One region of the Pseudoalteromonas sp. S3178 genome, then DNA from elsewhere that is predicted to be linked to it. Evidence: predicted binding sites of a transcription regulator. Region 1 holds the regulator's gene; the other holds the start of a gene.
What was found. The regulator FliA, encoded in region 1, starts transcription of late flagellar genes. The targets are predictions, from matches to a motif close to CTAAAGNTNNNNNNNNNNNNGCCGATA.

Region 1 (16,215 bases):
CTAACGCAGGAGCTAATGGACTTTTTTACGCGCTTAGTTTTGCTTATTCCTGAAATTGCAGGTTAACTGTGGAATATCCATTTGCCGTTATCATTCAGTGGTTAAGCGACTTTTTATTGCCGTTAGTGCGTATAAGCTCGATGATCATGATAATGGCGGGCTTAGGTGCTAAAAATGTACCTACTCGAATTAAAATGGGCTTAGCGGTTGTTGTTACATTTTTAGTAGTACCCGTATTACCGCCCGCTACATTTACTAACCTATTTTCGTTTGAAATGATTTTGGTGGTTATTCAGCAAATGTTGATAGGTGTTGCTATTGGCTTTGCATCAACCCTTTTATTAAATACGTTTGTTTTAGCAGGTCAAATACTCGCAATGCAAACCGGTTTAGGTTTTGCTTCTGTAATCGACCCCTCAAATGGTGCAAGCGTACCGGCAGTTGGTCAGTTCTTTCTGATTTTAGCCACTCTCTTATTTTTTGTTTTTAATGGCCATTTAATGATGATTCAAATGGTGGTGCATAGTTTTCAGGTGTTGCCAATTGATGGTAATTGGTGGTCTGTTGATCATTATTGGGACATAGTTACGTGGGGCGGGTGGATGTTTACAACTGCTTTAGTGCTGTCTCTTGCGCCATTAACTGCGATGCTCGTTATTAACATGTCGTTTGGTATTATGACGCGTGCAGCCCCTCAATTGAATATTTTCTCTATTGGTTTCCCGTTTACCTTGGTGGCTGGGCTTATTATTATTTGGGCTACGCTGGGCAATTTTGTGACTCAATTTGAGTTTCAATGGCTTAAAATGGTTGAGCTAATGTGTACTTTAGTTGGCTGTTCGCCCTAGGAGGAAATAATGGCAGAAGATTCCGGGCAAGAAAAAACAGAAGAACCCACATCCAAAAAATTGGATGAGTCTAAAAAGAAAGGCCAAATAGCCCGCTCAAAAGAGTTAGGGACTATGTTTGTACTCATATTTTCAGCTATTTCTTTATTAATGTATGGGCCTGAAATTGGTAAAGGTTTATACAACGTAATGGGCCGAACCCTAAGTTTAAACCGAAATGAAGCATTTGATACGACAAAAATGTTTGCCGTGTGGGGTGAAGTTGCTGATGCCTTAATGTTCCCAATGGCAATGTTTGTATTAATTATCGTACTTGCTGCATTTATTGGTAATACCTTACTAGGAGGCTTTAACTTTAGCTGGGAAGCTGCCACACCTAAAGCAAGTAAAATGTCGCCGATGAAAGGCTTTAAACGTATGTTTGGCCCTCAAGCGGGTGTAGAACTTGTTAAATCGTTATTAAAGTTTGGCTTAGTGGCTACTATTGCTGTTTTTTTAATTAATACTTATTTTGATGAAATACTTCATTTAAGTTTAGAAAGTGCGCCCGGTAATATAATCCACGCGCTAGAAATCTTAGGATGGATGTTTTTAGGTCTTTCATGCACTTTAATTGTGATTGCAGCGATAGATGCGCCATTTCAAAGTTATAACCATAACAAACAACTTAAAATGACCATGCAAGAGGTCAAAGACGAGTATAAAAACTCTGAAGGTGATCCACAAATTAAAGCGCGTATTAGACAAACGCAAAGGCAAATGTCGCAAAATAGAATGATGCAAGATGTCCCAGATGCCGATGTTATTGTTACTAACCCTACGCATTATTCTGTAGCGTTAAAATACGATACAGAGCGTGCAGGCGCACCTATTGTACTTGCCAAAGGCGCAGATGAAATGGCAATGCAAATTCGTAAAGTTGCAATAGGTAACGAAGTTCCTATTGTGGAGTCGCCAATGCTAACCCGTGCGCTTTATCATACCGCTGAGGTAGGCGATCAAATACCCGATCAATTATTTACCGCTGTTGCGCAAGTTTTGGCGTATGTATTTCAGCTTAAACGCTTTAATAAAGGACGTGGTAAACGTCCTGTTCCACTTAATAAAAAACTCCCAATTCCAGATGCTTACAAGTATTAGTCGTTAAGATCATAACTTGGAATAGTTATTGCAATTTCAGCGTAGTGTCAATTTTTTGAAATTGTAGATTTATGGATTTTAAAGCGGTATTACAACAACTTAATAAAGATAAAAAAGAGTACGCCAAAGGCGTAGGAACACCATTGTTGGTGTTAGCTGCGCTTGGTATGGTTATTTTACCGCTCCCACCTTTTCTTCTCGATATACTCTTTTCGTTCAATATAGCACTTGCGTTAGTTGTTCTGCTTGTGACTGTTTATACAATGAAGCCCGTTGAGTTTGGTATGTTTCCGGCCGTGTTACTTATTGCAACCATAATGCGACTCGCCCTAAACGTTGCCAGTACACGTGTAGTATTACTTGAAGGGCATAATGGTGGTGACTCTGCTGGTAAAGTAATTGAGGCTTTTGGCTCGGTAGTTATTGGCGGAAATTACGCCGTTGGTTTAGTGGTTTTTTTAATTCTGATTATTATTAACTTTGTGGTAATTACCAAAGGTGCAGGGCGAATATCTGAAGTGTCAGCACGTTTTACCCTTGATGCTATGCCGGGTAAGCAAATGGCTATAGATGCAGACTTAAATGCTGGTTTTATTAGTGCTGAGCAAGCGCGAGATCGCCGTGAAGAAGTTACTCGCGAAGCTGATTTTTATGGTTCTATGGATGGTGCTAGTAAATTTGTTAAAGGCGATGCAATCGCAGGTATTGTTATATTAGTTATCAATATTGTTGGTGGTTTATTTGTAGGTATGATCCAACACAATATGAGTTTTGGCAATGCGATGGAAGTGTATACATTACTTACTATTGGTGATGGCCTAGTTGCTCAGCTTCCTTCTTTACTGCTTTCAATTGGCACCGCAATTGTTGTAACGCGTCAAAATGAATCGCTTAATATGGGCGACCAATTTAAGAAGCAACTAGGCAACGAAAAGTCATTATTTATTGCATCAGGTATTTTAATTGTAATGGGGCTTGTACCCGGTATGCCTCACTTAGCCTTTTTGAGCCTAGGTGGTTTATTAGGTTATGTAGCGTATTACACACAACAAAGTAAATTAAAAGCAGCCGCTTTAGAGGCTGAAGCAGCAGCTAATGGAAATAATCCAGCAACAGGCGTTGCTAATAAGCAAGAGCAAAAAGAGCTTGGTTGGGATGACGTTCAACAAATTGACGTTATAGGCCTAGAAGTAGGTTACAGATTAATACCACTGGTTGATCAGTCACAAGGTGGCGAGCTACTAAATCGTATTAAAGGCGTGCGTAAAAAGCTTTCTCAAGAGCTTGGGTTTTTAGTGCCACCTGTACATATTCGCGATAATCTGGAGCTAGATCCAAATGCTTACAGAATCACGTTGATGGGTGTATCTACCGGCGAAAGTGAGCTTAAGCATGGTGACGAACTTGCTATAAATCCAGGTCAAGTATTTGGGCCAATTAAAGGTGTTGACACAAAAGACCCTGCATTTGGACTTGATGCTGTTTGGATTAAGCCCGATCAAAAAGATGAAGCTCAATCTCTTGGTTACACCGTTGTTGATTCAGCCACCGTTGTTGCGACGCATATAAGCCAATTACTTACAAATAGTGCTGCATTATTACTAGGACACGAAGAGGTTCAAAACCTACTTGATATGCTTGCTAAAAGCCACCCTCGCTTAGTTGAAGGGCTAGTGCCAGATGTATTGCCATTGACTGTAATTGTAAAAGTACTGCAAAATTTACTAAACGAAGGTGTCGCTATTCGCGATATGCGCTCAATTGTACAAACCCTTGTTGAATATGGCCCGCGAAGCCAAGACCCCGATGTTTTAACGGCTGCAGTGCGCATTTCACTGCGTAGATTGATTGTTCAAGACGCTGTGGGTATGTCGTCAGAAATCCCTGTCATAACCTTGGCGCCTGAGTTGGAACAGATGTTGCATCAGTCACTGCAAAATGCAGGCGACGAAGGTGCCGGTATAGAGCCAGGACTTGCAGAGCGACTTCAAGTGTCATTAACCGAAGCGCATCAAAACCAAGAAATGGCTGGCGAACCTTCGATATTGCTAACGTCAGGAATGTTACGCACTGTGTTATCTCGTTTTGTTAAGTACACAATACCTGGTTTAAGGGTGATGTCTTATCAAGAGGTACCAGATGAAAGACAGATCAAGATTGTAAGCTCGGTAGGCCAACAATAAGATTTTAACAGGGGTTAAACCATGAAAATTAAACGTTTTTTCGCTAAAGATATGCGCACAGCACTTAAAGAAGTTAAAGATGAGTTAGGTGTTGATGCGGTTATTATGTCAAATAAGAAGCTTGCTAACGGTGTTGAAATTGTAGCAGCGGTTGATTATGACAAGGCAGCCCCTAAAGTAGCTTCGCAGCCTCAAGCAGCTCAAAACACACGTGCTCAAGCCCCACAACAAAGTATGCATAATTTTGTAAAACCAGAGCCTCAGCGTGCTAAACCAGAGCCTCAAGCAAAAGTTGCAGACAGCTTACAAGCGTTATTAGAGCGCCAGTCTCCACGTCCTCGTTCTCCAGAGCTTGCTTCAATGTTTTCACAATCGGGTATTGATACTACCGACAACTACCAAGAGCCTGTCGCTAAAGCGCGTCCTACCAATAATATGTTTTCACGTGATGATGTAGCCCCGCAGCGTCCGCATACGCAAGCTGATAGCTTAGGTTTTGACGACTTAGACCGTGATTTTGATGATTTAGAAGCGCCTGTAAATTCTCGCCCACAAACTAAAAATAATGAAAGCGAAGAAATGACAAATATGCGTGAGGAAATGAATGCAATTCGTCAATTACTTGAACATCAAGTATCGAGTTTAATGCAACAAGATATGGCGCGTCGCGATCCAACACGTGCGTGTATGGTTGACCGTTTAGTCGGTATGGGTATAGATAAAGAAGTCGCTCAGCAAATGGCTTGTTTTGTGCCTGACGATGTATCTCGCCAACAAGGTTGGAAAGCATTATTAACTATGGTCGAAGATCAAATGCAAACAACTAACAACGAGATACTTCGCCAAGGTGGTGTTTATGCGTTAGTTGGCCCAACAGGCGTAGGTAAAACAACAACGGTTGCTAAACTTGCAGCGTTAGGCGCTCAAAAATATGGTGCTGATAAAGTCGCATTAATCACAACTGATACTTACAGAATTGGTGCTTATGAGCAGCTTGCCACATACGGACGAATCATTGGTTGTGGAGTTAAACAAGTAAAAGATGCTAATGAATTAGCTGAAGTTTTATATCATTTACGTAATAAGCGTCTAGTATTAATTGATACAGCAGGTATGAGCCAGCGAGACTTGCGTTTAACTGAGCAGTTAAATACATTGATGCGTAATCAACGCGTTGATATTCGTAGTTATTTAGTACTAAGTGCAACAGCACAAATTAATGTACTACAAGAAACCGTACGTCACTTTAAAAAAGTACAGTTAAGTGGTTGTATTTTCACCAAGTTAGACGAGTCTTTAAGTTTGGGTGAGATTATTAGTATTGCGATTCAAAATCGCCTTCCAATAGGGTATCTTACTAACGGGCAACGAGTACCAGAAGATATTCGAGTTGCAAATGCTGAGAAACTAGTTAAAAAGGCTGAGCAATTGTATTTAAAAAGAACAAAAGCACAACATTCAAGGCACCAAGCAGTGGCGCCAAGCACAGTAGGGATGTATGATTAACACAGTATTAGATCAAGCAAGCGGCCTGCGCAAAATGAGTCAAAACAATAACAACGGCGTAAAAGTTATCGCTGTAACTGGTGGTAAAGGTGGAGTAGGGAAAACAAATGTTTCTCTAAATACTGCTATTGCATTAGGGCAGCAAGGTAATCGAGTATTAGTGCTTGATGCCGACTTAGGCTTAGCAAATTGTGATGTGATGCTTGGTTTGCGCGTAGAGCGCAACTTGTCACATGTTTTATCTGGCGAATGTGAGCTGGATGAAATTTTAGTTGAAGGCCCTGCAGGAATAAAAATTGTACCTGCTACGTCGGGTTCGCAAAGTATGGTCGAACTGTCGCCTTCAGAGCATGCCGGCTTAATTCGTGCCTTTAGTGAACTCAACACTGAATTTGATATTTTAATTGTAGATACTGCCGCCGGTATTTCTGACATGGTGCTGAGTTTTTCTCGCGCTGCACAAGATGTCATGGTTGTTGTTTGTGATGAGCCAACATCAATAACTGATGCATATGCATTAATTAAAGTATTAAGCCGTGAGCATGGTGTTTATAAATTTAAAATTGTTGCAAATATGGTCCGCAGTATGCGAGAAGGCCAAGAGTTATTTGCAAAGTTATCTAAAGTAACCGATCGTTTTTTAGATATTTCAATGGAGCTTGTTGCCACCGTTCCATATGATGAAAATATGCGTAAATCAACGCGTCGTCAAAAAGTAATTGTAGAACTCTTTCCGAATTCGCCAGCAGCCCTTGCATTTAAAACGCTGGCAACAAAAGCAGTTAAATGGCCAATACCAAACCAACCATCTGGGCATTTAGAGTTTTTCATTGAAAAACTAGTAAACGGCTAATTATGACAACATTGGTGAATAGAGCTATGGGATATCAAACAACACAAAACTTAAATGTGATTGTTGAAAAGCATGCATCGCTTGTAAAAAAAGTGGCATGCCATCTAATTGCTAGATTACCGCCAAGTGTTCAACTTGATGATTTAATTCAATCAGGAATGATAGGTTTAATTGAAGCTTCAAAAAACTTTGATGCAACCAAAGGCGCAAGTTTTGAAACCTTCGCAGGTATAAGAATACGTGGAGCTATGCTCGATGAAATGCGCCGTGGTGATTGGGCCCCTCGCTCAGTACACCGTAAAAGTAGACAAGTAGCTGAGGCCATCACGGAGCTTGAAAGCAGCTTAAATCGTGAACCATCAGATACTGAAGTTGCTGAAAAACTTGAAATTTCGTTAAATGAGTACCATCATATTTTAAATGATGTTAACGCAAGTAAAGTATTAGGTATTGAGGATCTTGGAGTTGATGAAGATGTTATCACTCCGGTAGGGCAAGATTTATCACTAGACAAACCTTTTAATAATGTTAAAAATGAACGGTTTAATGAGTCTTTGCTTAGTGCAATTAAGTCATTACCAGAGCGTGATGCAATGGTACTTTCTTTGTACTATAACGATGAAATGAATTTAAAAGAAATAGGACATATACTCGATGTAAGTGAATCGCGTGTAAGTCAAATACATGGTCAGGCGATGATTAAGCTTAAAGCTAAAATCAATGACTGGATAAATTAGTAGTAAGTAAACTAAGGTTAAAACCTCACTGGAGGATGTTTTGGATAAAAACATGAAAATTCTTGTTGTTGATGATTTTTCAACGATGAGACGTATTATTAAAAATCTGTTACGTGACTTAGGCTTCACTAACGTTCAAGAAGCTGATGACGGTTCTACAGCTTTGCCTATGTTACAAAATCAAGTATTTGATTTTGTGGTTACAGATTGGAACATGCCGGGAATGCAAGGTATTGACCTTTTAAGAGCGATTCGTGCAGATGATAAGCTAAAGCATATCCCTGTACTAATGGTGACAGCTGAAGCTAAAAAAGAACAAATAATTGCAGCAGCTCAAGCTGGTGTTAATGGTTATATTGTTAAGCCTTTTACGGCTGGAACATTAAAAACTAAATTAGAAAAAGTATTTGAACGTTTAGGTTAATGATGGGGGAGAGGCTTATGTCAGCACCTGCTGCGCCTCAAATAACTTTAGAACAAGCTCGACAACTCGTCGTTTTTTTAGAAAACGGTGAGCAAGAGAAAGCCAATCAGTTAATTTTAGAAACCGCTTCACAAGAGCAATCTGAATTATTTGCTGAAGTTGGAAAGTTAACCCGTCAATTGCACGAAGCGCTTAAAAGCTTTGAACTTGATACACGTTTAACTGACTTAACTACTGACGCTATTCCTGATGCTAAAAAGCGGCTTAATTATGTTATGGAAATGACAGAAAATGCAGCTAATAAAACAATGGATGCCGTTGAAGCAAGTTTGCCTATTGCTCAGCAATTAGCAGATGAAATATCTCATATTAAACCGACTTGGGATCGCTTAATGAGTCGCGAAATTGAGTTAGGTGAGTTTAAGACGCTGTGTCATAGCATCGATAAGTTTATGAACAACTCTCATCATAAAACCGATGAGTTACAGAGCTTAATGACCAACGTGTTAATGGCTCAAGACTATCAGGATCTAACCGGACAGGTCATTCGTCGTGTTATAGAACTTGTAAGAGAAGTTGAAGAGAGCTTACTCCATCTTTTAACAGCCTTTGCTGCACAAGATGACAGCACAGCTGAAATAATAGAACAACAAAAAACAGAAGAACCAGTTGCCACACAAACTTTAGCAGGTCCTGAAGGCCCTATTATTGATAAAGATTCACGTAATGATGTTGTATCTGATCAAGATGAAGTCGATGATCTTTTATCAAGTTTGGGCTTCTAAGAGGAGAGTAACTGCATGAGCTTTGAAGTCGATGAAGATATTTTACAAGACTTTCTGGTAGAAGCTGGAGAAATCCTAGAGCTTTTATCTGAACAGTTAGTTGAGCTGGAAAATAACCCAGAAGATACCGAACTACTAAATGCTATATTTAGAGGTTTTCATACCGTAAAAGGTGGTGCCGGCTTTTTAGCAATGACGGAGCTTGTTGATGCGTGTCATGGTGCAGAAAACGTATTCGATTTACTGCGTCAAGGAGTGCGAACTGTCAACTCTGAGTTGATGGATGTTATATTACAAGCCCTCGACACCATTAACGAAATGTTTGCGACTATTCAAAATAGAGACAAACCTGAACCTGCAGACCCCCAGTTACTCGAAACTCTTCACATACTTGGTTTACCGCCGACAGAGGCTGAACTAGCCGGTGCAGCATCCCAAAATGAACCAGATCAACCTCAAGCTGAGTCTGTAGAAGCGAATGATATAGACGAAGAAGACCCATTTGCTTTTGATGAATTATTTAGTGGTGCACCTAGCGCAGCTGATGCACAAATAGATGAAATTACCGAAGACGAATTTGAAAACCTGCTTGATGAACTTCATGGTAAAGGACAAGGTCCTATTGCTGAAGAAGCAACAGCAAGCGGTGCTGATTTTAGCGGCGATATAACAGATGATGAATTCGATAGTTTATTAGATGAATTGCATGGTGTTGGTAGTTTTGGTGCTGTAGCAAACTCAGAACCAGAAAAAAGTAACACTGCACAAGCTCCTGTTGAACAAGCTAAAGCAACACCAAACGATGTGAGTTCATCGTCAGATGATGAAATTAGTGATGATGAGTTTGAAGCGCTTCTTGATGAGCTTCATGGTAAAGGGACTGCTCCTAAATCGATAGAAAGCGCACCAGCTGCAAAACAACCTGAGCCTGTTTCACCGCCAGCTGCAAAACAGCCTGAGCCGGTAAAAAAAGCGGAACCAGCTAAAGCCCCTGCACCAAAACCAGTTGACAAAGCACCTGAAAAGCCTGCAGCAAAAGCACCTCCTGCACCTAAAAAGGCAGCACCACCGCCAGCTGAAACTACAGTACGTGTAGATACTAAACGTCTTGATCAAATTATGAATATGGTGGGTGAGCTAGTACTTGTTCGAAATCGCTTAGTGAGTCTTGCCACTAACTCTGATAGCGAGGCCATGGGTAAAGCAATATCTAATCTTGATGTAGTAACTGCTGATATTCAAGGTGCGGTTATGCAAACACGAATGCAGCCAATCAAAAAGGTTTTTGGCCGTTTCCCTCGTGTTGTTCGTGATTTAGCGCGTAGTTTAAATAAAGATATAAATCTACAACTTGTTGGTGAAGAAACTGATTTAGATAAAAACTTAGTTGAAGCGCTTGCCGATCCTCTTGTGCATTTAGTTCGTAATTCAGTCGATCATGGAATTGAAATGCCAGCCGCCCGTGAAGCCGCAGGCAAACCACGAACAGGTAATGTAACGTTATCTGCATCGCAAGAAGGCGATCATATTTTGTTAACCATTAAAGATGATGGTGCAGGTATGGACGCTGAGAAACTCAAAAAAATAGCGATTAGTAAAGGCGTTCTCGATCATGACCAAGCGAGTCGACTTTCTGACACTGAAGCTTATAACCTAATTTTTGCTCCAGGTTTTTCTACCAAAGAAGAAATTTCAGATATTTCTGGCCGTGGTGTAGGGATGGACGTAGTAAAAACTAAAATCACTCAATTGAATGGTTCGGTTAGCATACAGTCTGAGCTAGGTGTAGGCACTATTTTAGAAATAAAAGTTCCTCTAACTTTAGCTATTTTACCTACTCTAATGGTTATTGTTGGGGCACAAACATTTGCCTTACCACTGGCTGGGGTAAGTGAGATATTCCATTTAGATTTAACTAAGACAAATGTTGTTGATGGTCAATTAACAATTATTGTGCGTAAAAAAGCGATTCCGTTATTTTATCTAGAGCATTGGCTAGTTAAAGGTGCAGACCGCTCTCAGCGAAAAGCCCAAGGACATGTTGTTATTGTTCAAATTGGAACGCAGCAAGTTGGTTTTGTTGTCGATTCATTAATAGGCCAAGAGGAAGTGGTAATTAAGCCGCTTGATGCATTGCTTCAAGGCACGCCAGGTATGGCAGGCGCTACAATTACCTCTGATGGTGGTATTGCACTTATTCTTGATGTTCCAAGCATGTTAAAACATTACGCAGGCTAATAATAATGCAGGTATGTAGTAAATACTTACCTGCGCATAAACTTAATAAGAGAGCTAAATGGCCGTTAAAGTTTTAGTTGTTGATGATTCAAGCTTTTTTCGCCGTAGAGTAAGCGAAATACTTGAACAAGATAGCGACATACACGTTATAGGTTTTGCTGTAAATGGCAGAGAAGCTGTAGAAAAAACAGCGCAGCTACGCCCTGACATGATCACTATGGATGTAGAAATGCCCGTGCTTGATGGCATTAGTGCTGTGAAAGAAATAATGGCGAGTAATCCAACGCCGATATTAATGTTTTCGTCGCTAACACGTGATGGTGCAACAGCAACATTAGATGCACTAGATGCTGGAGCAATGGATTTTTTACCAAAAAAATTCGAAGATATTGCGCGTAATAACGAAGATGCTATTAAGTTACTACAAACAAAAGTAAAAGAAATAGGAAGAAGGCGGGCGCCAAGAGCGTTTAAGCCAATCACTACAAGTAAACCAGTAGAAAGAGCAACGTCTGTACGCTCTAGTTTTTCAGGGGCTAGCACTGTAAAGCAGCCTGATAGAAGCTTTCAACGTACTGAGCCTGCAAAAGCTCACTCAAATAATGCGTCAATACGAGCAAGTGGTAAACACTACCAACTTGTTGCAATAGGTACATCAACAGGGGGACCTGTTGCACTACAAACTATTTTAACTCAGTTACCTGCAAATTTTCCTCACCCAATTTTACTTATTCAACACATGCCTGCTGCGTTCACGCCAGCATTTGCTGCACGTCTAAATGGATTGTGCCAAATTAAAGTAAAAGAAGCTCAGCAAGGGGATCGTTTACAACCTGGAACGGCTTACTTAGCGCCAGGTGGGCAACAAATGATGGTTGAAGGGCGCGGCTCAAATAGAACATTGCGTGTATTTGAAGATAATAGCGAACGCATAAGTTACAAACCTAGTGTAGATGTTACTTTTGCCAGTGCAGCAAAGGCTTACCAAGGTGATGTGTTGGCAATTGTTTTAACTGGCATGGGCGCTGATGGGCGTGATGGTGCGCGGATGCTCAAGCAAACTGGTGCCACAATTTGGGCTCAAGATGAAAAAAGCTGCGTAGTGTATGGTATGCCACAAGCGATCGCAAACGCAGGACTTGCAAGTGAAAATTTAGCACTTGATGATGTTGCTATGAGAATTAAAAGAGAGACTGGGTGTGGATAAGCTCTCAATACTTGGGTTAGTCGTCGCGCTTGGTGCAATAGCTATTGGTTATTCTTTAGAGGGTGGCGTTGTTTCAGCTCTTTTTAATGGGCCTGCATTAATTATTGTTTTAGGCGGCACTATTGGCGCGGTTATGTTACAAACCTCTGCCAGTACATTTAAAAAAATGCTGAATATGAGTAGCTGGGTTTTTGTTGCTCCTCACTATGATATTGACGAAGCAATAGAGCAAGTCAAGCGCTGGTCCCATAAAGCTCGACAAGAAGGTTACTTAGCGCTTGAAAACGAAGCACTAACTCACTCAGACGCTTATGCTGCAAAAGGTTTAAGCTTACTGATTGATGGCTGTTCAGAGCAAAAGCTGCGCGACACACTCGAAATTGATTTACTACTTGAACGTGATCGCTTATTAGAAGCTGCTCGTGTTTATGAAGCCATGGGAGGTTACAGTCCTACCATTGGGATTTTAGGAGCTGTGCTTGGATTAATTCAGGCAATGTCTTTTATTACTGACCCACAAATGTTGGGCGCAGGTGTGGCAACTGCTTTTATAGCGACAATTTACGGAGTTGGACTCGCTAATTTACTGTTTTTACCAATGGCAAATAAGCTTAAACAGCGAGTTGAGCAAAAAATGCTATACCATGAAATGCTTGCTGAAGGTGTGATTGCTATAAGCGTTGGCGAAAGCCCTATGAATATAGAATTAAAGCTTGAGGCTTATCGTGTTGAGCGCCCTAATTTAGTGGATGCGTAACTATGCTGCGTAGGCGCCTTCGTCATTCAGCCGCTAAAGACCAACACACAGAGCGTTGGCTTGTGTCGTATGCTGATTACATGACTATAATGTTTGCCTTTTTTGTAGTGCTATACGCTATTGCTATTAATAAAGAAGAAAGCTTTCAGGTTTTATCTGACTCACTTGAACATGTTTTTGATAAGTCTGCACGCCAATTTTCGCAGCAAGGTGAAGGTGTTAACGGCAATGGAATTTTGACCGATAGAGTGACGCCAGAGCAAGAAGTTCTTTATGGTGAAAGTATTCAAAAGCAAGAGCAAGGCCCTGAGCTTCTTGATGGCCAAAGTGATACAAGTAATATTCAACAAAAGTATTTAGGCAAACCCCTTGATAGCCTTTTAGTTAAATTACAGTCAGCACTAATTGATGAAATTCGTGATGGCGAGGCTAGCTTAGAGCTTAACCAAGATTGGTTGATTATAGAGCTTAGTTCTGGAATGTTGTTTTCAAGTGGAAGCTCAGTTGCCCACTCAAGAGCAAAGCAAGTAGTTAAAATAGTTAAAGATATTATTGCTCCTGTAGATAACTATGTACGAGTGCGCGGTTATACTGACGATGAAACTATTCGTAATGAAATTTTTCGCTCTAACTGGGAGCTATCGGTTGCTAGAGCTACCAGTATTTTAGTGGAGCTCGAGGCGTTAGGTATTAACTCGGCAAGAATGGCTATAGAGGGATATGGTCAATACTCTCCGTTTGCAGATAACAGTACCGCCGCAGGGCGAGCTGAAAATCGTAAAGTTGTAATTGCACTTTCTAAGTATGGCCTACCGCCTAAAAAAGAAGTTAAAAAAGGTGAGCAAGAAAGTGAGCCTGAAGCGGTAGAGCACGAAGTCGAGCTACCTTCGGACGACGATACTATCAAAATAATTCGATTGCCTCATGGTGGTATTCGCATAACCACACGCAATGAACAGTAATTAGGACAAAATGTGAAGATTTGGACTGTCGCAAATCAAAAGGGAGGGGTTGGAAAAACAACCACTGCTGTTAGCCTTGCTGGTATTTTAGCTTTGCAGGGTAAACGTGTGCTGCTTATAGATACCGATCCTCATGCATCACTCACATATTACTTTGGTATAGACTCTGAAGACTTAGAAGTCAGCGTGTACGATATTTTTGCACGTGGTACGAGTATGCAAAGCGAAGAAATACTTCAAGCATTATGTCCATCAACTCTCGAAAATCTAGATATTTTACCCGCAACTATGGCCATCGCCACGCTTGATAGAAGTATGGGTAATAAAACGGGAATGGGACTAATATTAAAAAAAGCGCTTGCAAAAATCAGTGAACATTACGACTATGCCATTTTAGACTGTCCTCCTGTTTTAGGTGTGTTGATGGTTAACGCTTTAGCCGCCAGTGAGCGTATTTTAGTTCCCGTACAAACTGAATTTTTAGCGCTTAAAGGGCTCGATAGAATGATGCGCACAATGGAATTAATGCAAACCTCTCAGGCGAAAGATTATCAATATACTATAATTCCTACTATGTATGACAAGCGTACTAAAGCATCGTTAGAGGCATATAAAACATTACAAAATACATACACTAATAAAGTATGGCCAGGTGTTATTCCGGTGGATACTAAGTTTAGAGATGCAAGCTTAGCGCAAAAAGTGCCAATAGAATTTTGTCCCCGCTCGCGTGGTGTATATGCATATAAAGCGCTATTGGAGTATTTAATTGAACAAGGTTAATGAATGAGTAAGCAATTATTTGCTAATGAAAAAGTAATGAAACAATACCTAGGGGCTTTGCTTTGTGAAGACGAGCCTGTAGATAGCCTTGAGCCAGTAGCAAAGTTACTCGAGCAGCTCCCAGATGGCACACAGCCTGAGCAAGTTCATTTAAAACCTAAAGAGCAATTAAAAGCAGCAGAAAAAGTATTCGATCAAGATTTACTCGCTTCAGATGTAGAGCCAATATCTGATACCGAAAATGTTAGTGAGGTTGCTAATAACGACAATGTAGAAGCAACCACTACCGCACTTGAAAGCACTGAGCCGCAGCTTTCAATTGATGGTAAGGCTGATTATTTTGAAGGTGAGTTTCAGGCGTTATTTTTTGAAGTGGCAGGGCTCACACTTGCTGTGCCATTAAAGGCATTAGGTGGTATTCATCAATTAGGTGAAGTAAATCATTTGTTTGGTAAACCTAAGTGGTTTAAAGGTGTCATGCTTAACCGAGAGGAAAAACTCAACGTTGTTGATACCGCTCGTTGGGTAATGCCAGAAAAGTACGATGAAAAATTAGAAGCGTCATTAGATTATCAATATTTAATTACACTAGGCGATAGTCAGTGGGGCTTATTAGCTGAAAAGCTGATAAATAACATTACATTGAGTAAAGAAGATGTAAAATGGCGTACCAACCAAAGCAAGCGTCCATGGCTTGCGGGCGTTATAAAAGAAAAAATGTGTGCTTTAATTGATGTAGACAACTTAAATATATTATTAGAGAAAGGCTTAGACAGCCGTCAGTAGTAATGACCATTACGGGGTAATAGCATGAATCAAGATAAATTACTGTCAGCAAATAAAAATGCAGATAATAATGATGAAATTTTACAGTGGGTTACGTTTAAGCTTGAGGAAGAAACCTACGGCGTAAATGTAATGCAAGTACAAGAAATACTTCGTTATACAGAAATAGCTCCAGTACCTGGAGCGCCTTCTTATGTTATTGGTATTATTAACCTTCGCGGTAACGTGGTAACGGTTATTGATACTCGCTCTCGTTTTGGCTTACCAGCAGCTGATACTACTGATAATTCTCGAATTTTGATTATTGAAGCAGAAGAGCAAGTCATTGGTATTTTAGCCGATAGCGTATCTGAAGTTGTTTATCTGCGAAGTTCTGAAATAGACAGTGCTCCTAATGTGGGTACTGAAGAAAGTGCTAAGTTTATTCAAGGTGTTTGTAATCGCGATAATGAATTACTTATATTAGTTGATTTAAATAAACTACTTAGTGATGATGAATGGGATGAGTTAAGCGATATATAAGCTTTACCAAATAAATTATGCTGTTACTTAGTATAGCTATATCGGCGCTAGCGGTAGGTCTTATATCGCTGGCGTTAATTATTGCATTAAAAAATAAACACACTGCAGAAATTGATTCCATTTCTCAGCAACTTAAAGAATCATCTGAGCAAACTCATATTTTAAGAAGTGAAGTGTCAGAGTTAAGAACCGGATTGCTGAGTATTGGTAAGCGAGTGCTTGAAGTTGAACAACAAAACCAAGACTTAATACAGCAACAAGCGGCTCAAAAGTACGATGATCCCGATGCCAAGATCTACTCTCGTGCTGTGAAAATGGTTGAACTCGGGGCTGATTTAGATGAAGTTATACGCGAATGCGAATTACCAAGAGCTGAAGCTGAATTACTTTTTTCACTACATAAACAAAAAGGCGCATAGCGCCTTTTTAACACACACATATACTACTTTCTAAAAACTATATCTAACACCAAACATTGCCACTA
Region 2 (16,215 bases), on a different contig from region 1:
AGAAGTATTAGAAGTAAAAGAAGCGCTCGAACACGATCCTCTATCTGAGCATACAGCAGAAGAAATAGGCGACTTACTGTTTGCCACTGTCAATGTTGCTCGCCATGTTAAACGCGATCCTGAACAACTTTTAAGACAAGCAAATGATAAGTTTTCAGCGCGGTTTGAAAAGGTACAAGCGTACTTAATTGCTCAAGGTAAAAGTTTAGATACTGCAAGCCTAGAAGAAATGGACAGCGCATGGGATGCCATTAAAAAAGTGAAATAGGTTTAATGTTAAAAAATGCACATTTTTTGTGCGCGCATTTACTATTTTTAGCTGGATTGCGCTGGCGTGTTTTGGTACAATTTCGCCCCGTCTTGATGATATACCCAGAGTCTCTTTCTCGGGTGTTATATTCCTTTTAATTCCTGATATTCTAGGGTTCGCATGAGTACAAAATTTATCTTCGTTACTGGCGGGGTTGTTTCTTCGTTGGGTAAAGGTATTGCAGCAGCATCACTAGCCGCTATTTTAGAGGCCCGTGGTTTAGACGTTACCATATTAAAGCTGGATCCTTACATCAACGTTGACCCAGGCACAATGAGCCCAATTCAACACGGTGAAGTATACGTTACAGAAGACGGCGCAGAGACTGACCTTGACTTAGGTCACTACGAGCGTTTTATTCGTACCAAAATGACTAGTCGTAATAACTTTACACAAGGGCGTGTATACGAAGACGTGTTACGTCGTGAGCGCCGTGGTGAATACCTAGGTGCAACTATTCAGGTTATTCCACATATTACAAATGACATTAAGCAACGCGTATACGACGGTGCTGAAGGTCATGAAATCGCGATTGTAGAAATTGGCGGCACAGTAGGTGATATTGAATCACAACCGTTTATTGAAGCAATTCGTCAAATGGGTACTGAAATTGGCCGCGAACGCGCGCTATTTATTCACTTAACGCTAGTGCCATTTTTAGGCCCTGCGGGTGAAGTGAAAACAAAACCAACTCAGCATTCTGTTAAAGAGTTGCGCTCTGTAGGTATTCAGCCAGATATTCTTATCTGTCGTTCAGACCGTAAACTGCCTAACAACGAGCGTGCAAAAATTGCATTGTTCACTAATGTTGAAGAAAAAGCGGTTATTTCACTACCAGACGTAGACAGCATTTATAAAATTCCTGCGCTATTAAAATCTCAAGAATTAGATAACTTTGTATGTCGTCGTTTTCATTTAGATGCGCCAGAAGCTGATCTTGCTGAGTGGGAACAAGTACTTTATCAAGAGTCTAATCCTACTGGTGAAGTAACAATTGGTATGGTTGGTAAGTACATTGAATTACCAGATGCATACAAATCAGTTAACGAAGCACTAAAACATGCGGGTCTTAAAAATCGTTTAACAATTAATATTGAATACGTAGACTCACAAGATTTAGAAAGCAAAGGTGTAGAACTACTATCTCATTTAGATGCTATTTTAGTTCCTGGCGGCTTTGGCGGACGTGGTGTTGAAGGTAAAATTTTAGCGGCTAAATACGCACGTGAAAACAAAGTTCCATACCTAGGTATTTGTTTAGGTATGCAAGTGGCACTTATTGAATACGCGCGTAATGTTGCAGGTTTAACTGATGCAAACTCTACAGAATTTAACGCTAACTCAGAAGCGCCTGTCGTTGGTTTAATTACTGAATGGTTAGACGCTGAAGGTAAGGTTGAAGTACGTGATGAAAAATCTGATTTAGGTGGCACTATGCGTTTAGGCGCACAAAAATGTCATTTAACACCAGGTTCTAAAGTACATGAAGTATACGGTAATGCTGAAATTGTTGAACGTCATCGTCATCGCTACGAAGTAAACAATAATTTTGTAGAGGCGCTTGAAAAAGCAGGCTTGAGCTTTACTGGTTTATCAGAAGATAAAAAATTAGTAGAAATTATCGAAAATAAAGATCACCCATGGTTTATTGCCGCGCAATTCCACCCGGAATTCACGTCAACCCCACGTGATGGTCACCCGCTATTTGAAGGGTTTGTAGCTGCGGCTCACATTCACCAAAAAGCTAATTCGTAATTTTAAAAGCCGTGCATATTGCACGGCTTTTTTGTTTTAAGGGTTGACTGATACCCATTATATTAAAAATATGAGCATTGTATCGGAATAAATAAGTCACTAACTGCGTTAAAAATTACTCATATAGAACAACTATATGTCATAATTTGTGCCTTGTTATTGAGTTGTTTTCTTAGCGCTATGATGGCTCACTAATTAAATGCAATTGGTATAAACTATACAAAACGTAGTAAAGTTAGCTGAACTCACCATTTTGGGAATATAGAGGAATCAAGATGTCAGAAATCGTAAAAGTAATCGGTCGCGAAATTATGGACTCGCGTGGTAACCCAACTGTTGAAGCAGACGTACATTTAGCAGATGGTTCTTGGGGTCGTGCAGCTGCACCTTCAGGCGCATCTACTGGTACTCGCGAAGCATTAGAGTTACGCGACGGTGATAAGTCACGTTACTTAGGTAAAGGCGTATTAAATGCTGTTGGTTTTATTAATAATGAAATCGCAGATGCGCTTAAAGGCCAAAATGCATTAGAGCAAAGTGCTGTTGATAAAGTAATGCTAGATTTAGACGGCACTGAAAACAAAGAAAAACTAGGTGCAAACGCAATCTTAGCAGTATCACTTGCAACTGCAAAAGCAGCTGCACAGTCTAAAAAAGTAGAGCTTTACGAGCACATTGCTGATTTAAACGGCACACCGGGTGTTTACTCTATGCCACTTCCAATGATGAACATCATCAATGGTGGTGAGCACGCAGATAACTCTGTAGATATTCAAGAGTTTATGATCCAACCTGTTGGCGCTGCAAACTTCCGCGAAGGCCTACGTATGGGCGCAGAGGTATTTCATAGCCTTGCAAAAGTACTTAAAGCAGACGGTCATTCAACAGCGGTTGGCGATGAAGGTGGCTTTGCGCCAAACCTTGCATCTAACGAAGCGGCACTTGCAGCAATTAAAGTTGCGGTAGCAAACGCAGGTTACGAGTTAGGTAAAGATATTACTTTAGCGATGGATTGTGCTGCATCTGAGTTTTACGACAAAGAAGCAAATATTTACGATCTTAAAGGTGAAGGCAAAAAATTCACTTCAGAAGAATTTAACTTCTTCTTACAAGAGCTTACTGAGCAATATCCAATTGTGTCTATTGAAGATGGCTTAGATGAGTCAGATTGGGATGGCTTTGCACACCAAACTAAACTAATGGGTGATAAAATCCAATTAGTAGGTGATGACTTATTCGTAACAAATACTAAGATTTTAAAACGTGGTATCGACAACGGTATTGCTAACTCAATCTTAATTAAGTTTAACCAAATTGGTTCACTAACTGAAACGTTAGCTGCAATCAAAATGGCAAAAGATGCAGGCTTTACAGTTGTTATTTCTCACCGCTCTGGCGAGACAGAAGATTCAACTATTGCTGATTTAGCGGTAGGTACTGCTGCAGGTCAAATTAAAACAGGTTCATTGAGCCGTTCTGACCGTGTAGCTAAGTACAACCAACTTCTTCGTATTGAAGAAGCGCTAGGTTCAAAAGCACCTTACAATGGTCTTAAAGAAGTTAAAGGCCAGTAATTACAGCTCTTTAATTTAAGATTATAAGATCCTCGCTCAGGCGGGGATTTTTTATGCCAGCTACTTTTCTATTAGGAGATTTGAGTAGACCTTCTAATGTACGTATTTAGTAAAAATGAGCCCACATAAAGCTTTTAATACTTACGTATAATTAAAGCTGAAACTGCTGTTTTAAAATCTCACCTGTAAAACTGGTTTTTAAATAAAAACCACGTGGTAGGGTTTTGATAATTTGACCATGTGGACCAATAGCATCAGTAACCACTTTGCTGTTTGCCGCCTTAGGTCTAATTTGTATAGCATCCCCTAAATGGCCTGATATTTCATCTACTCGCCCAAGTGCGATTAACTCCATTTGTTCTTCCCAGTCACGCTGTAATAATGCATCTTGCTCAGGTGTTGGTTGCCACAAAAAGCCGCTGCCTATCGTTCTGTCAAACGGGGCTATATCTCGCTCACTTAGTATGGGTAACCATAAAACATGATTTAGTTTTTTACGCACAGAGCTTGTATGCCACGTCATACCGGTGACGTTTATTAAAGGTGTTACCGATACAAACGTAGTCTCTAGCGGCTTACCTTTGTAAGAAATGGGGAGTGTTTTGAGCTCTATCCCTAAATCTTCAAAATCAGGGAGGGGTTTTGAACCTGCTGTAGCCCCAAGTACATATTCAATTAGTTGCCCGGTCCAGCCTTTTTCACGAAGTAAATCATCAGGTGTTTTAAAGTGATACTGGTTTGCAAGTTGGCCAAGTGTTAATCCAGCAATGTTATTCACGCGCTGCATTAGATCGTTAATTGAGTGTGGTTTTGATGGTCGCATACTATTAATTTCGGTTGAATAAATACCATAGCCATGATAGCAAATTGGCTAAGCCGTGGATATCTTTAGGGTTGTTCGTTTTTTGCTCGCTTGTTGTTTGGGTTAATTTTGTACATGTATAAAATTGGGCTGTTTACTTTAAGTTACTGAGCTAGCTGGTTTTTTTTAAGTTATGCATTCAGTTTTGATTAAGGCTGTTAAAAGTTGCTGGGATAAATACAACTATATAAACATGTTTATCCACAGATTCTGTGGAGAACACGAGTTTTTAGATCTTATATTGTGGATTTGTTTGCAAAACGAGCGTGTTTTATAAAAGTTATGCACAAACTGTGAGTAAGTAGAGTAAAACAATAACCGCAATAGCTTTGGTGGATTATTTTTAAAATTTTTACTCACACTTCATTATTTTATGGGGTATGCAAAAGCGTAAACTTAGCTTACAAATTAGCTTGGCTATAATAGTGTTTGCCGTATTGCAGCTAATGTGGAACAATCATTAAAAATCGACTTACAAATGAGGCACTAAGGTGATTGATGCCGAAGGTTTTCGTGCCAATGTAGGAATTGTAATTTGCAATAATCAGGGACAGGTTTTTTGGGCTAGACGTTATGGTCAGCATTCTTGGCAATTTCCCCAAGGTGGTGTTGATGATGGCGAGACAGCAGAACAAACCATGTACCGCGAGTTACACGAGGAAGTAGGGCTGCGACCTGAAGATGTAGAAATAGTCGCAAGCTCAAAACATTGGTTACGCTATAAATTACCCAAACGATTAATTCGCCGCGACTCTAGTCCGGTGTGTATTGGGCAAAAACAAAAATGGTTTTTATTAAAACTGCGTTGTAAAGATGAAGATGTAAACTTGCTTAAAACCCATCATCCAGAGTTTGATGATTGGCGCTGGGTAAGTTACTGGTATCCTGTAAGACAGGTAGTATCGTTTAAACGGGATGTTTATCGACGTGTAATGAAGGAGTTTGCTCCTTTCGCCATGCCTTTTAATAAAAGAGAACAACACAAAGATCATTGGCGAAGTAAAAGGTAGTAATTTCTAGATAGAATAAAGGAGCAGGACATGCTGGCTACACTTAGGTCTATTGCTGAGTCTGTATCGCAACAAGCGAATTTAGACAGTGCTCTAGTGTGCTTTGTGCAAATGGTTAAAGATGCCATGAAAACCCAGTGCTGCTCCATTTATTTTGCAGATTACAGCCAAGACAATTTTGTACTTATGGCTACCGAAGGGTTAAATCCTGATGCGGTGGGTAAGTTTAGAATTGGCTTTACCGAAGGCTTAGTAGGCTTAGTTGCCCAGCGCGAAGAGCCAATTAATATAGCATTTGCTAAATCACACCCGCGATTTAAACTCTCCCCCGAAGTGAATGAAGAAGGCTACAATGCTTTTTTGTCAGTGCCTGTGGTGCATCAAAAAAAAGTATTAGGCGTTATTGTTGTTCAGCAAAAAATGGCCCGTGTTTTTAGCCAAGATGAAGAATCGTTTTTAATTACGCTCTCTGCGCAACTTGCATCACAATTAGCGCATGCTGAAATAAAAGAAGTATTGCGACAAGATGAATCATCTCATCAAACATCTGTTTTAAAAGGGGTATCGAGTGCGCCGGGCATAGGAATTGGCCAAGCATTTGTCGTGCTGCCAAAGCTTGATTTTAAGTCTATAGAGCTTTTAAAAGACAGTGATGTAACAGAGCAACGCCGCTTGTTTACGCAAGCCGTAGCCGCGACCCGAAAAGAATTTAATACGCTTTCTATGACGCTAAGTGACTCGATACCGCATGAAGCGTTGGCTGTATTTGATGTTTACCAACAATTACTTGATGCAAAAAGCTTAGGCCATAATGTTGAGGTACAGTTACAAGAAGGTTGGTGCGCTAAAAGTGCATTAAAAATTGTAATAGAGCGCTTAATCTCTCAATTTAATGCCATGCAAGACCCATATATAAAGGAGCGTGCGGTTGATGTTAAAGACATTGGTTTACGTGTGCTACATCATTTAGTAAACACCGAACACGCTATAAAAGATTACCCACCAAATACTATTTTAATTGCTAATACATTAACTCCGGCCATGCTTGCAGAAGTGCCAAAAGGGCATTTAGCGGGTGTAGTTAGTGTTAATGGTTCAGCTAATAGCCATGCGTCTATTTTAACGCGTGCAATGGGTATTCCTGCTATTTGGGGTATTGAAGATTTACCACTATTACAGTTTGAGGGTAAACCGCTCATTCTGGATGCATTTTCTGGGCGTTTATATATTTCCCCATCGCAAATGCTAATAGATGAGTATACCGAGCTTCAGTACCAAGATGGCTTATTGAATAACCGTTTTTTAGCCGAGCAAACATCAGAATCAATAACGCTTGATGGTGAGCATATTAGCTTGCTGTTAAATGCCGGGCTTGAGCTAAATACAGAACAAAGCAGTTCACATATTTGCGATGGCGTAGGGCTTTACAGAACAGAGGCTTGGTTTATGCAAAAAGGCCAGTTTCCGTCGCAATTAGAGCAAGAAAACTGGTACCGCGAAGTGCTTACTAGCTACCACCCAAACCCTGTGGTTATGCGTACGCTGGATATTGGTGGCGATAAAGTTTTAGATTATTTTAATATTACCGAAGAAAACCCATTTTTAGGATGGCGTGGTATACGCATAAGCCTTGATCATCCAGAGCTATTTTTAGATCAGCTTAAAGCGATGTTAAAAGCAAATATTGGCTTAGGCAATTTAAAGATTATGCTGCCAATGATCAGTGGCACCGATGAAGTAGATGAATCTTTGGCATTGTTTGAGCAAGCGTATTATGAGCTAAGTGAAAAGTACCCAGAGCAAAGTATAGAAAGACCTGATATTGGTATAATGCTTGAGGTGCCTTCTAGCGTATTTATGTTGCCTGAATGGTCAAAAAAAGTCGATTTTTGCTCAGTCGGTAGTAACGATTTAACGCAGTACCTATTAGCTGTAGATAGAGCTAATGCACGTGTTGCTGAGCTCTTTAATCCTTATCACCCAGGCGTACTAAGAGTGTTAAATAAAGTGGCTTGTGAGTGTGAGCAGTACGAATTGCCTTTTAGTTTATGTGGTGAACTTGGTGGCGACCCCGAAGGTGCGATTTTACTTATTGCAATGGGATACAGGCGCTTAAGTATGAACCTATCATCACTTAATAAAGTTAAGTGGGTGATCAGGCGCTTAAATGTGAGTGACATGGAGCAGCTACTTAACGAGTGCTTAACTCAATCTACCGCTAAGCAAGTATTGCGTTTAACACGAAACTTTATGATAGAGCATCAATTAGGCGATTTGTTTTACACGCCTAAATAGTATCAATCCGCAGATGCTATTGGCTTTATAATCCTTTAATATACACACATTAATAGGTATTTGAGATAACTATGTATGACTTAGGGCTGTTAGTGGCAAGCTGCGCACTACTAGGCTGCATTGTCGGTTTTTTAGCAGGATTATTAGGTATTGGTGGCGGTTTAATTATTGTCCCTGTGCTTAGTACGTTACTGTTATCGTTTGACGTTACATCTCCAAGTCACGTTTTAGTGATTGCTATAGCAACCTCACTTGCTTCTATTTTATTTACTTCAACCTCTTCAGCGTTAGCTCATCATAAAAATGATAATGTGCCGTGGGAAATAGCTCCTTGGGTTATGTCAGGCGTTGCGTTAGGGGCATTAATTAGTGGCTTTGCCGCAAGCCTCATTCCTGAGCAAATTTTACGAACTGTGTTCGCTATCAGCGTCGTGTTTATTGCAACAAGAATGGTGTTGTCGACCCGCAAAAAAGCAGTATTGGAGCAACCTTTACCAGCAGGCCCTATTTTGGGAGCTATATCGGCTCTAATGGGAGGCTTATCTGGTTTAATTGGCATTGGTGGTGGGGCGCTTATTGTTCCAATGCTTAATTATTTTTCGGTAGATATAAAAAAAGCCATAGGTTGCGCCGCTGCTTGCGGCATTGTTATCGCCTTATTTGGTTCTATTGGGTATATTAGTGCAGGTTGGCAAGTTACCGATTTAGAACATGGTTTTGCAGGGTTTGTTTATTTACCTGCGTTATTTGGGATTGTTATTACATCATGGTTTGTTGCGCCTATAGGCGCTAAAGCAACTCATTATTTACCTGTTAATACAATAAAGAAAGTTTTCGCGGTATTGCTTGTTGTTATCGCACTTAAAATGGTTTTTAGCTAAAGGTTTATTTTTTATGGCACTTGAGTTTCCTCAAATTGATCCAATAATTTTTTCTGTTGGGCCGCTAAGCGTACGTTGGTACGGGTTAATGTATTTAATTGGTTTTGCGTTTGCGATGTGGTTCGCTAATCGTCAAGCTGCAAAACCTAATTCAGGTTGGACAAAAGAGCAGGTAAGCGACTTACTATTTTATGGCATGCTAGGGGTAATTCTTGGTGGGCGTATTGGTTATGTATTGTTTTATCAGTTTAGTTACTTTATAGAAAACCCGCTTTATTTATTTAGAATAGATCAAGGTGGTATGTCTTTCCATGGCGGCACGCTGGGAGTTATAACAGCCGTAGCCGTTTTCTCGTGGACACGCAAAAAATCATTGCTTCAAGTTGGCGATTTTGTTGCTCCGCTTGTACCTGTTGGTTTACTAGCTGGAAGAATAGGTAACTTTATTAATGGCGAGCTGTGGGGTCGAGTGACCGATGTGCCTTGGGCTATGGTATTTCCTACAGGCGGGCCACTTGCGCGTCATCCATCACAATTATATGAAGCATTTTTTGAAGGCCTAGTACTCTTTTTAATCCTGCAATGGTTTATTAAAAAACCGCGTCCAGCGGGTAGTGTAGCGGGTGTATTTTTACTAGGTTATGGCGTATTTAGGTTCTGCATTGAGTACTTTCGCCAACCAGATGCGCAACTAGGGCTGTTTGCTGACTTTATTTCGATGGGGCAAATATTATCACTTCCTATGATTGTGGGTGGTTTAGGTTTATTAATTTGGGCATACAAACAACCACAACAAGTTAAAGCAGCTAAGGCATAATAAAACAGCATGAAACAATATTTAGAATTATGTCAGCGTATTGTTGACGAAGGCCAGTGGGTAGAAAATAAACGTACAGGAACGCGCTGTTTAACAGTTATAAACGCTGATTTAGAGTACGACGTAGCGAATAATAAGTTTCCTATGATCACCACGCGTAAAAGCTACTACAAAGCAGCGATTGCTGAGTTATTAGGGTATTTACGTGGTTACGATAGTGCAGAGCAGTTTCGTAATATTGGTTGTAAAACTTGGGATGCAAATGCTAACGACAACGGCGCATGGCTTAATAACCCTAACCGTAAAGGTGAAGACGACATGGGCCGCGTCTACGGCGTACAAGGCCGCGGATGGCAGCGACCAGATGGTTCAACGCTCGATCAGCTTGCTAAAGTTATTAATAACTTAAAAAATGGTATTGATGATAGAGGGGAAATCGTTACTTTTTATAACCCCGGCGAATTTGAGCTTGGTTGTTTGCGCCCATGTATGCACACGCATACTTTTTCCCTGCTTGGTGACACGCTATATTTAACATCGTATCAGCGCAGCTGTGATGTGCCACTGGGCTTGAATTTCAATCAAATTCAGTGTTTTGTTTTACTTGCATTGGTAGCTCAAATTACCGGCCATAAAGCAGGTAAGGCGTATCATAAAATTGCTAACGCCCATATTTACGAAAACCAACTAGAACTAATGCGAGACGTGCAATTAAAGCGCGAACCGTTCGAATCGCCTAAACTAGCAATTAACCCAAAAATAAAAACGTTAGAAGATATAGAAACGTGGGTAACGCGTGATGACTTTGAAGTAACGGGCTATCAAAGCCACGAACCGATTCAGTATCCATTTTCAGTATAAAAAGATTAAGGAAAACTAAAATGAAAGCAGTGATCCCAGTAGCGGGCTTAGGTACTCGTATGTTACCTGCCACAAAAGCAATCCCTAAAGAAATGCTACCAATAGTAGACCGTCCACTTATTCAATATGTAGTAAATGAAGCGGTAGCAGCAGGAATTAAAGAAATAGTACTTGTAACTCACTCAAGTAAAAATTCTATCGAAAACCATTTTGATACAAGCTTTGAACTAGAGGCCACATTAGAAAAACGTGTTAAGCGGCAATTACTTGCCGAAGTGCAGGCTATTTGCCCTAAAGACGTCACTATTATTCACGTACGCCAAGGTGAAGCTAAAGGCTTAGGCCACGCAATCAACTGTGCGGCGCCAATTATTGGTAACGAACCGTTTGTTGTAATTTTGCCAGATGTAATTATTGATGACGTAGAAAGCGACCTAAAAAAAGACAACCTAGCTGAAATGATTGCTCATTTTGAGCAAACAAAACACAGCCAAATAATGGTTGAGCCAGTGCCAATGGATGAAGTAGATAAGTTTGGTGTGGTTGATTTAGGCGATGTTGACTTACAGCAAGGGGAAAGCTCACCCATTACAAACATGGTAGAAAAACCGCCTGTTGATCAAGCTCCTTCTAACTTAGCTGTAGTAGGGCGTTATGTATTAAGTGAAAATATTTGGCCATTACTTGCTAAAACACCTCAAGGGGCAGGCAACGAAATTCAGCTAACAGATGCCATTGCAATGCTAATGGAGCATGAAAAAGTTGATGCTTATGCAATTAAAGGCCGTAGTCACGATTGTGGTAGTAAAATAGGTTACTTAAAAGCAACGATTGAATTTGCACTACGCCGCGATGAATTTGCAGGTGAACTCAAATCATTTATTAAAACACTAATTTAATTAGTTATTTTATTTAATACCTTAAGGCGCCTATTTGGCGCCTTTTTTTATACTTATTCATTAGAATAAATATGTATTAATAAGAAAGCTCAAAAACAGAAATGTTTTAGGGACATTACAGACAGATTGTAATTTATGTTGTAAAGTTTAAGTTAACTGGCATTAAATTTGTATTAAATAATGCTCTCAAGGAAGGGGTGGAGTATGCAATATTGTGTTTTATAAAACATAAAAAAGCATACGAAGAGCTAAGTTAATAGCTCAAAGCTTAATAAAGTTAAACGCTTTCTTGTGAGAATGTTTAACTGAAATGTAAGTGTAAAGGCACTACTTTCAGGACAACAAATACATGTTTATACATAAAAAAAATAACATTGGGCTATCACTTAGCTTGCTGATGCTTTTATTTGGCACAGCATGCAGTGTTACGCCTGAAATAAAAACAAGCAACACACCGCAAACTAACACACCAGACTACGTATCTATTACTGCCCTAGAGCTTGCTCAGCTAAAAGATGCCGCCATGCAATGGCAACAAGCCCGAGCGGGTATTGAGCGCATTTTAAAATTAGAAAAAGAAATAACTTATTTAGTAAACCATATAGACATTATAAACAGCAAAGCTATAGCCCAGTCTAACCAAGGCTATAGCAGTAAGTCAGTACGCTCGCCACGCAATGCCCGCAGTACGCAATCGCGCCCGCGACAGGTAAAGCAAAACTACAGCAATAAAAAGCAAGCTGTTAAATTAAATACACCTAAACATGTATTTGCATTACAGGTTGCCTCTGTTGATTCGCAAAACGGTGTAGCAAAAGCATGGAAAGAGCTAAATACCAAAGCAGCCCCATTATTTAGAGACAAAATACTGACAAATGTAGAAACCGCAAAAATAAATAACAAAACTTTTTACAGGCTAAAACTAGGCTCTTACCAAAACTTTAAAAATGCAAAAGCTGACTGTGACGTATTTAAGCTATATAAGCTTGATTGCATAGTAAGTAATTACACAGATAAGCCTATTAAGTTGTAACTAAATTTATTGAAAGTGGCGCATAATTTGCTTTGAGATGTTATCTAGGTTGTCTGAGTACTTTTAATGCGCTGTTTTAGGAATTTTCATTTAATACTAACTTTACTTATACCTTTTGGTCTTTATGGATGTACTAGTGCGACGATTAAACAAGAAAGCACGCAACATACCTTAATAACAGACAAACAGGTCAAAGAGTTCGTATCGCAGTGGCATATGCAGCAAGATAGCATCGCCAAATTAACTGCTATGGAAGCGGATTTACAGCTGCTAATTATGGCGTTATCTTCTCAAAGCGAATTGAGTGAAAACCCACCTTTATTAACCCAAAAAAAACCAGATATTACCTATAGCAACGAAGCTGTAAAACCTCTTGAACCTACTACAGTAAATTCTCTTTCTGAGGCTAAATTATCTACCCCTCAGAATTTAGATCTTAATTTAATAGATGAGTCTAAAATAGGGGCTCAACTCGGTTGGTATTTAAATCCTGATTTTGCGATTGCGAAAGTTACAAAGCTTAAGGCGTTTTATCCTAATGCATTTTCTCAATTTAGTTTTGCAGTGTTTGAGAACAAAAAAAGCAATATTACGTTGTATGGGTTACGTGTAGGACCGTTTAAAAGTAATGCTGAGGTAAGCATGTTTTGTTATTTAGTAAATCAATTAGATCAAGCGTGTGATATCGCTGCATTTATAGGAAAGCCAATATAATTGATAAACTAAGCCTTTTGAGCTTATATAGTATTAAAGTATTTGAATTAGAAGTCGATACTAATTACAGTTGGGCAAAATTTAATAAGGCCCATTTTCTCATAAGGATTTAGTATGAAGTTTTATTTATCTACACTAGCTGTAGTTACAGCGGTCAGTTCGTTTAGCTCGTTTGCAGCAACAGAATCATTTGAAGCAAAAGTAACGGTACAAAATGCGGTTGTTCTTACAAAAGATAACGATTTAAGTTTTGGTACTATTCGTGCTATTGCAGATCCAACAGGTGGCGAACAAGCTACACTTGTGGTTAATCCAGACCCTGACGCAAGCCCTGTTTCTACGCAGTCAAACCCCGTTAGTAATGCTGCAACTATTTCAGTAATAGAGGATGGTGAGGCTGCGGGTTTTAGTGTGTCTGATGTAGTACCTAATTCAATTTTAACTATTACTGATCCTGTAAATACCTTAATAGTGTCTTCTGCAGGACAGGGGGTAAATGAGCCTGACTTCACTGTCGATTCTTGGACATATTTTATAACAAGTGGAACAAATGCGGGGGCGCTTTATACGCAGGCAACTCCTAACTTACAAGCTGGAGCTGACGGCGCTGTATCATTTAATATAGGCGCAAAGTTGTCTACTTCGTCAAGTGTATCAAGTGTGGATTATCCTGATGGTGAGTATTCAGGTAGCTTCAATATTGAAGTGTCTTATTGATAAGTGCTTAAGCAAATAATGCGCTTTTTGTATGCTTCGCTATTGCTGATTTTTAGTAAGTCGGTCTATTGCGATAGCATACAGCAAGAGCCTCTCAATTTTGGCACTTTAGTTATTCCTCAAAATAATACCTTAAGCTCTATAACTATTAATCATGAAGGTGAAACTACTACATTTGGTAGTATTTATGTTTTAGCCGAGGGGAACCCCGCAGAGCTTTTGTTTACTGGCTTACCTCCTCTTACTCAAGTTTCGTTTAATAAAACAAGTGATTCAACATTGCAAAGCGAAGCGCTAGGATCGAATAGTGCTAAGTTTTCGGTGGTCCTAGTGGACTTACCTAGAACGCAAGCTAGCGATGAATTTGGAGAGCTTTTACTTAAAGTAGGTGGCCGTTTAATTACTACAGGGACAAGCCAAGGTTACTTAGATGGTAGCTTTATTACCGACACACAATTAGAAATTACGATTGATTACTAAAGGAAAAACATGTTTTATAAAGTTGTTGTGCTGCTTGCACTGAGTGTATGTACTATAGGGAAAAGTGCACATGCAAATTTACTTATTTCTCCAACTCGTATTAGTTTTGATGAGCGCCAAAGAACGGCTAAAGTTACCGTAATTAATACGGGTGATAAATATCAAACATATCGTGTTTTGTGGAGCGAAAAGCAAGCGCAGCCAACGGGCGGTTATATACAATTAGCAGAGCCTACTAATGAAAGTTTAAGTACAATGGCGCGGTTGTCACCAAAACAAATGCGTTTAGCCCCAGGTGAAAAGCAAACAGTAAAAATCGCAATACGTAAGCCTAAAAACTTAGTTTCTGGTGAGTACCGTTCTCACTTATTGTTTCAGGCCCTCCCAGGTGAAAATACTAATAAAACAAGCTCTATAAAAGTAAATATGATTATGAGTTATAGTATTCCTATTCTGTTACGTAAAGACATGCAACAACCTAATGTAGTCATTGAACAAGCTCAATTAGTTTTAAATAAAAGTAATAAATGCCCTCAGTTTTTACTAAATATAAACCGAGAGGGTAAGTTTAGTAGCTATGGAAAATTAAGTGCTTACTTTGTTGATGGTGATAATGAGCAAGTTAAAATTGCAGAAATTGGCAATTTAAGTATTTATCCCGAAGTAAACAACGCGTTCGTAACGCTTAGCTTATTTAGTGAAAAAAATTTAGATAAAACAGGCAAAGTTATTTTTAAATATGAAGGAAGTCAGGAGTATAAAGATCTTGAATTTGCACAATACACGCTTCCTTTAACATCACAATCACTTAATGTATTAACAGTGAATGAAGCTAAATAAATTATTGTGTGTAATATTTGTAGGCATTAGCGCTCTGCTTAGCACTTGTGCAAATGCCAACAAAGGTGCTTCGGTAGAGGATGCTTTAACAACAATACGCACAATTGAACTAAAGCTAACTAAATCCGTTGAGCTAAACGATTATAACGCCGCTAAAGAAAGTCCCCAGCAGCGTATAGCAACTGGGGAGTTATTAATACTCTCACTTCATTTAAACTCATACTATCTAGGTGAAGTTGCCGCTATTAAGAGCGCCCAAAGTGTGCATGTTAGTTTAAGTGACCTGTTTGATATATTACAATTTGCCATGAATGTAGATGTAAGCAATCGAACAGCTCAAGGCGTTGGAGCAAACCAACAACCACTTTCCTTTAATGCTGTTGTTACTCCGGCAGTATTTACTAGCTCTTCTCAAAGCTATTTTTTAGCAAAAAACCAAATTACTATTGAAGATGATATTTATGTAGATATTGAAAGCTTACATAGTGTTTTAAATCTAGAGTTTAATATTGATTACCCAGATTTAGAGCTATTTATTAGTTCAGAAATACCGCTTCCAGTTGAGTTACAAAGGTACAGGCAATCACGTAATTTTAAATCAGCTAATAAAAAGTCGCCACCAACGCTTCCCTGGAAAGCAAGCCCTTATCAGGCACTATCCTCCCCAGTGGCTGATTTACAGTTAAACTTTACCGCAAGCGATGATAAACATTCCACAAACTATTCCCTTTTAGGAACGCAGGATTTTGCTTATTTATCGGCTGAGTATTTTTTGGCAGGTCGAAGTACTGATTTACTAACCAATTCTAGGTTAACGTTTACAAAGCAAAATTTAGACAAAAACATAGAAAATGGCTTTATGCCAACAGAAATATCTTTTGGTGATGTAATAGCAACTCAAGTAGGTAATAACTATAACAGCCAGTATGCTCGTGGCATTAAAGTGTCTAATAATGTAACTAATAAAATAATAGTTAATAATCAAATTAATTTAAGTGGTGCTATCCAGCCTGGTTGGGATGTAGAGTTGTACCGTAATGAAATATTAATAGATCAGCAGCTGAGCCTCGCAGATGGTCGATATATTTTTGATGACATAGATTTATTATTTGGAGCTAATAACTTTGAGCTTATTTTTTATGGTCCCCAAGGGCAAGTTGAGCGCAA

Region 2: a site for FliA is predicted at 13,045-13,071, ahead of CWC11_RS04085 (DUF4402 domain-containing protein). Genes of this name have one in related genera too.

The regions. Positions count from the first base shown of each region.
Region 1 is NZ_PNCW01000012.1:40,441-56,655, reverse strand. Features, by position in the region: gene fliQ (flagellar biosynthesis protein FliQ) at 1-66, shown strand, start outside; gene fliR (flagellar biosynthetic protein FliR) at 69-848, shown strand; gene flhB (flagellar biosynthesis protein FlhB) at 858-1,988, shown strand; gene flhA (flagellar biosynthesis protein FlhA) at 2,060-4,171, shown strand; gene flhF (flagellar biosynthesis GTPase FlhF) at 4,193-5,677, shown strand; gene CWC11_RS02730 (MinD/ParA family ATP-binding protein) at 5,670-6,530, shown strand; gene CWC11_RS02725 (RNA polymerase sigma factor FliA) at 6,557-7,267, shown strand; gene cheY (chemotaxis response regulator CheY) at 7,308-7,691, shown strand; gene CWC11_RS02715 (protein phosphatase CheZ) at 7,709-8,476, shown strand; gene CWC11_RS02710 (chemotaxis protein CheA) at 8,492-10,714, shown strand; gene CWC11_RS02705 (protein-glutamate methylesterase/protein-glutamine glutaminase) at 10,773-11,921, shown strand; gene CWC11_RS02700 (flagellar motor protein) at 11,914-12,678, shown strand; gene CWC11_RS02695 (flagellar motor protein MotB) at 12,681-13,640, shown strand; gene CWC11_RS02690 (ParA family protein) at 13,653-14,423, shown strand; gene CWC11_RS02685 (chemotaxis protein CheW) at 14,427-15,209, shown strand; gene CWC11_RS02680 (chemotaxis protein CheW) at 15,234-15,731, shown strand; gene CWC11_RS02675 (DUF2802 domain-containing protein) at 15,749-16,150, shown strand; gene CWC11_RS02670 (OmpW/AlkL family protein) at 16,181-16,215, opposite strand, start outside.
Region 2 is NZ_PNCW01000016.1:109,317-125,531, forward strand. Features, by position in the region: gene mazG (nucleoside triphosphate pyrophosphohydrolase) at 1-268, shown strand, start outside; gene pyrG (CTP synthase) at 431-2,065, shown strand; gene eno (phosphopyruvate hydratase) at 2,341-3,639, shown strand; gene mutH (DNA mismatch repair endonuclease MutH) at 3,791-4,462, opposite strand; gene rppH (RNA pyrophosphohydrolase) at 4,993-5,511, shown strand; gene ptsP (phosphoenolpyruvate--protein phosphotransferase) at 5,542-7,806, shown strand; gene CWC11_RS04055 (sulfite exporter TauE/SafE family protein) at 7,878-8,687, shown strand; gene lgt (prolipoprotein diacylglyceryl transferase) at 8,701-9,504, shown strand; gene CWC11_RS04065 (thymidylate synthase) at 9,514-10,365, shown strand; gene galU (UTP--glucose-1-phosphate uridylyltransferase GalU) at 10,386-11,264, shown strand; gene CWC11_RS04075 (SPOR domain-containing protein) at 11,614-12,297, shown strand; gene CWC11_RS04080 (SPOR domain-containing protein) at 12,514-13,011, shown strand; gene CWC11_RS04085 (DUF4402 domain-containing protein) at 13,126-13,728, shown strand; gene CWC11_RS04090 (DUF4402 domain-containing protein) at 13,732-14,208, shown strand; gene CWC11_RS04095 (fimbrial biogenesis chaperone) at 14,218-15,048, shown strand; gene CWC11_RS04100 (MSCRAMM family adhesin SdrC) at 15,035-16,215, shown strand, end outside.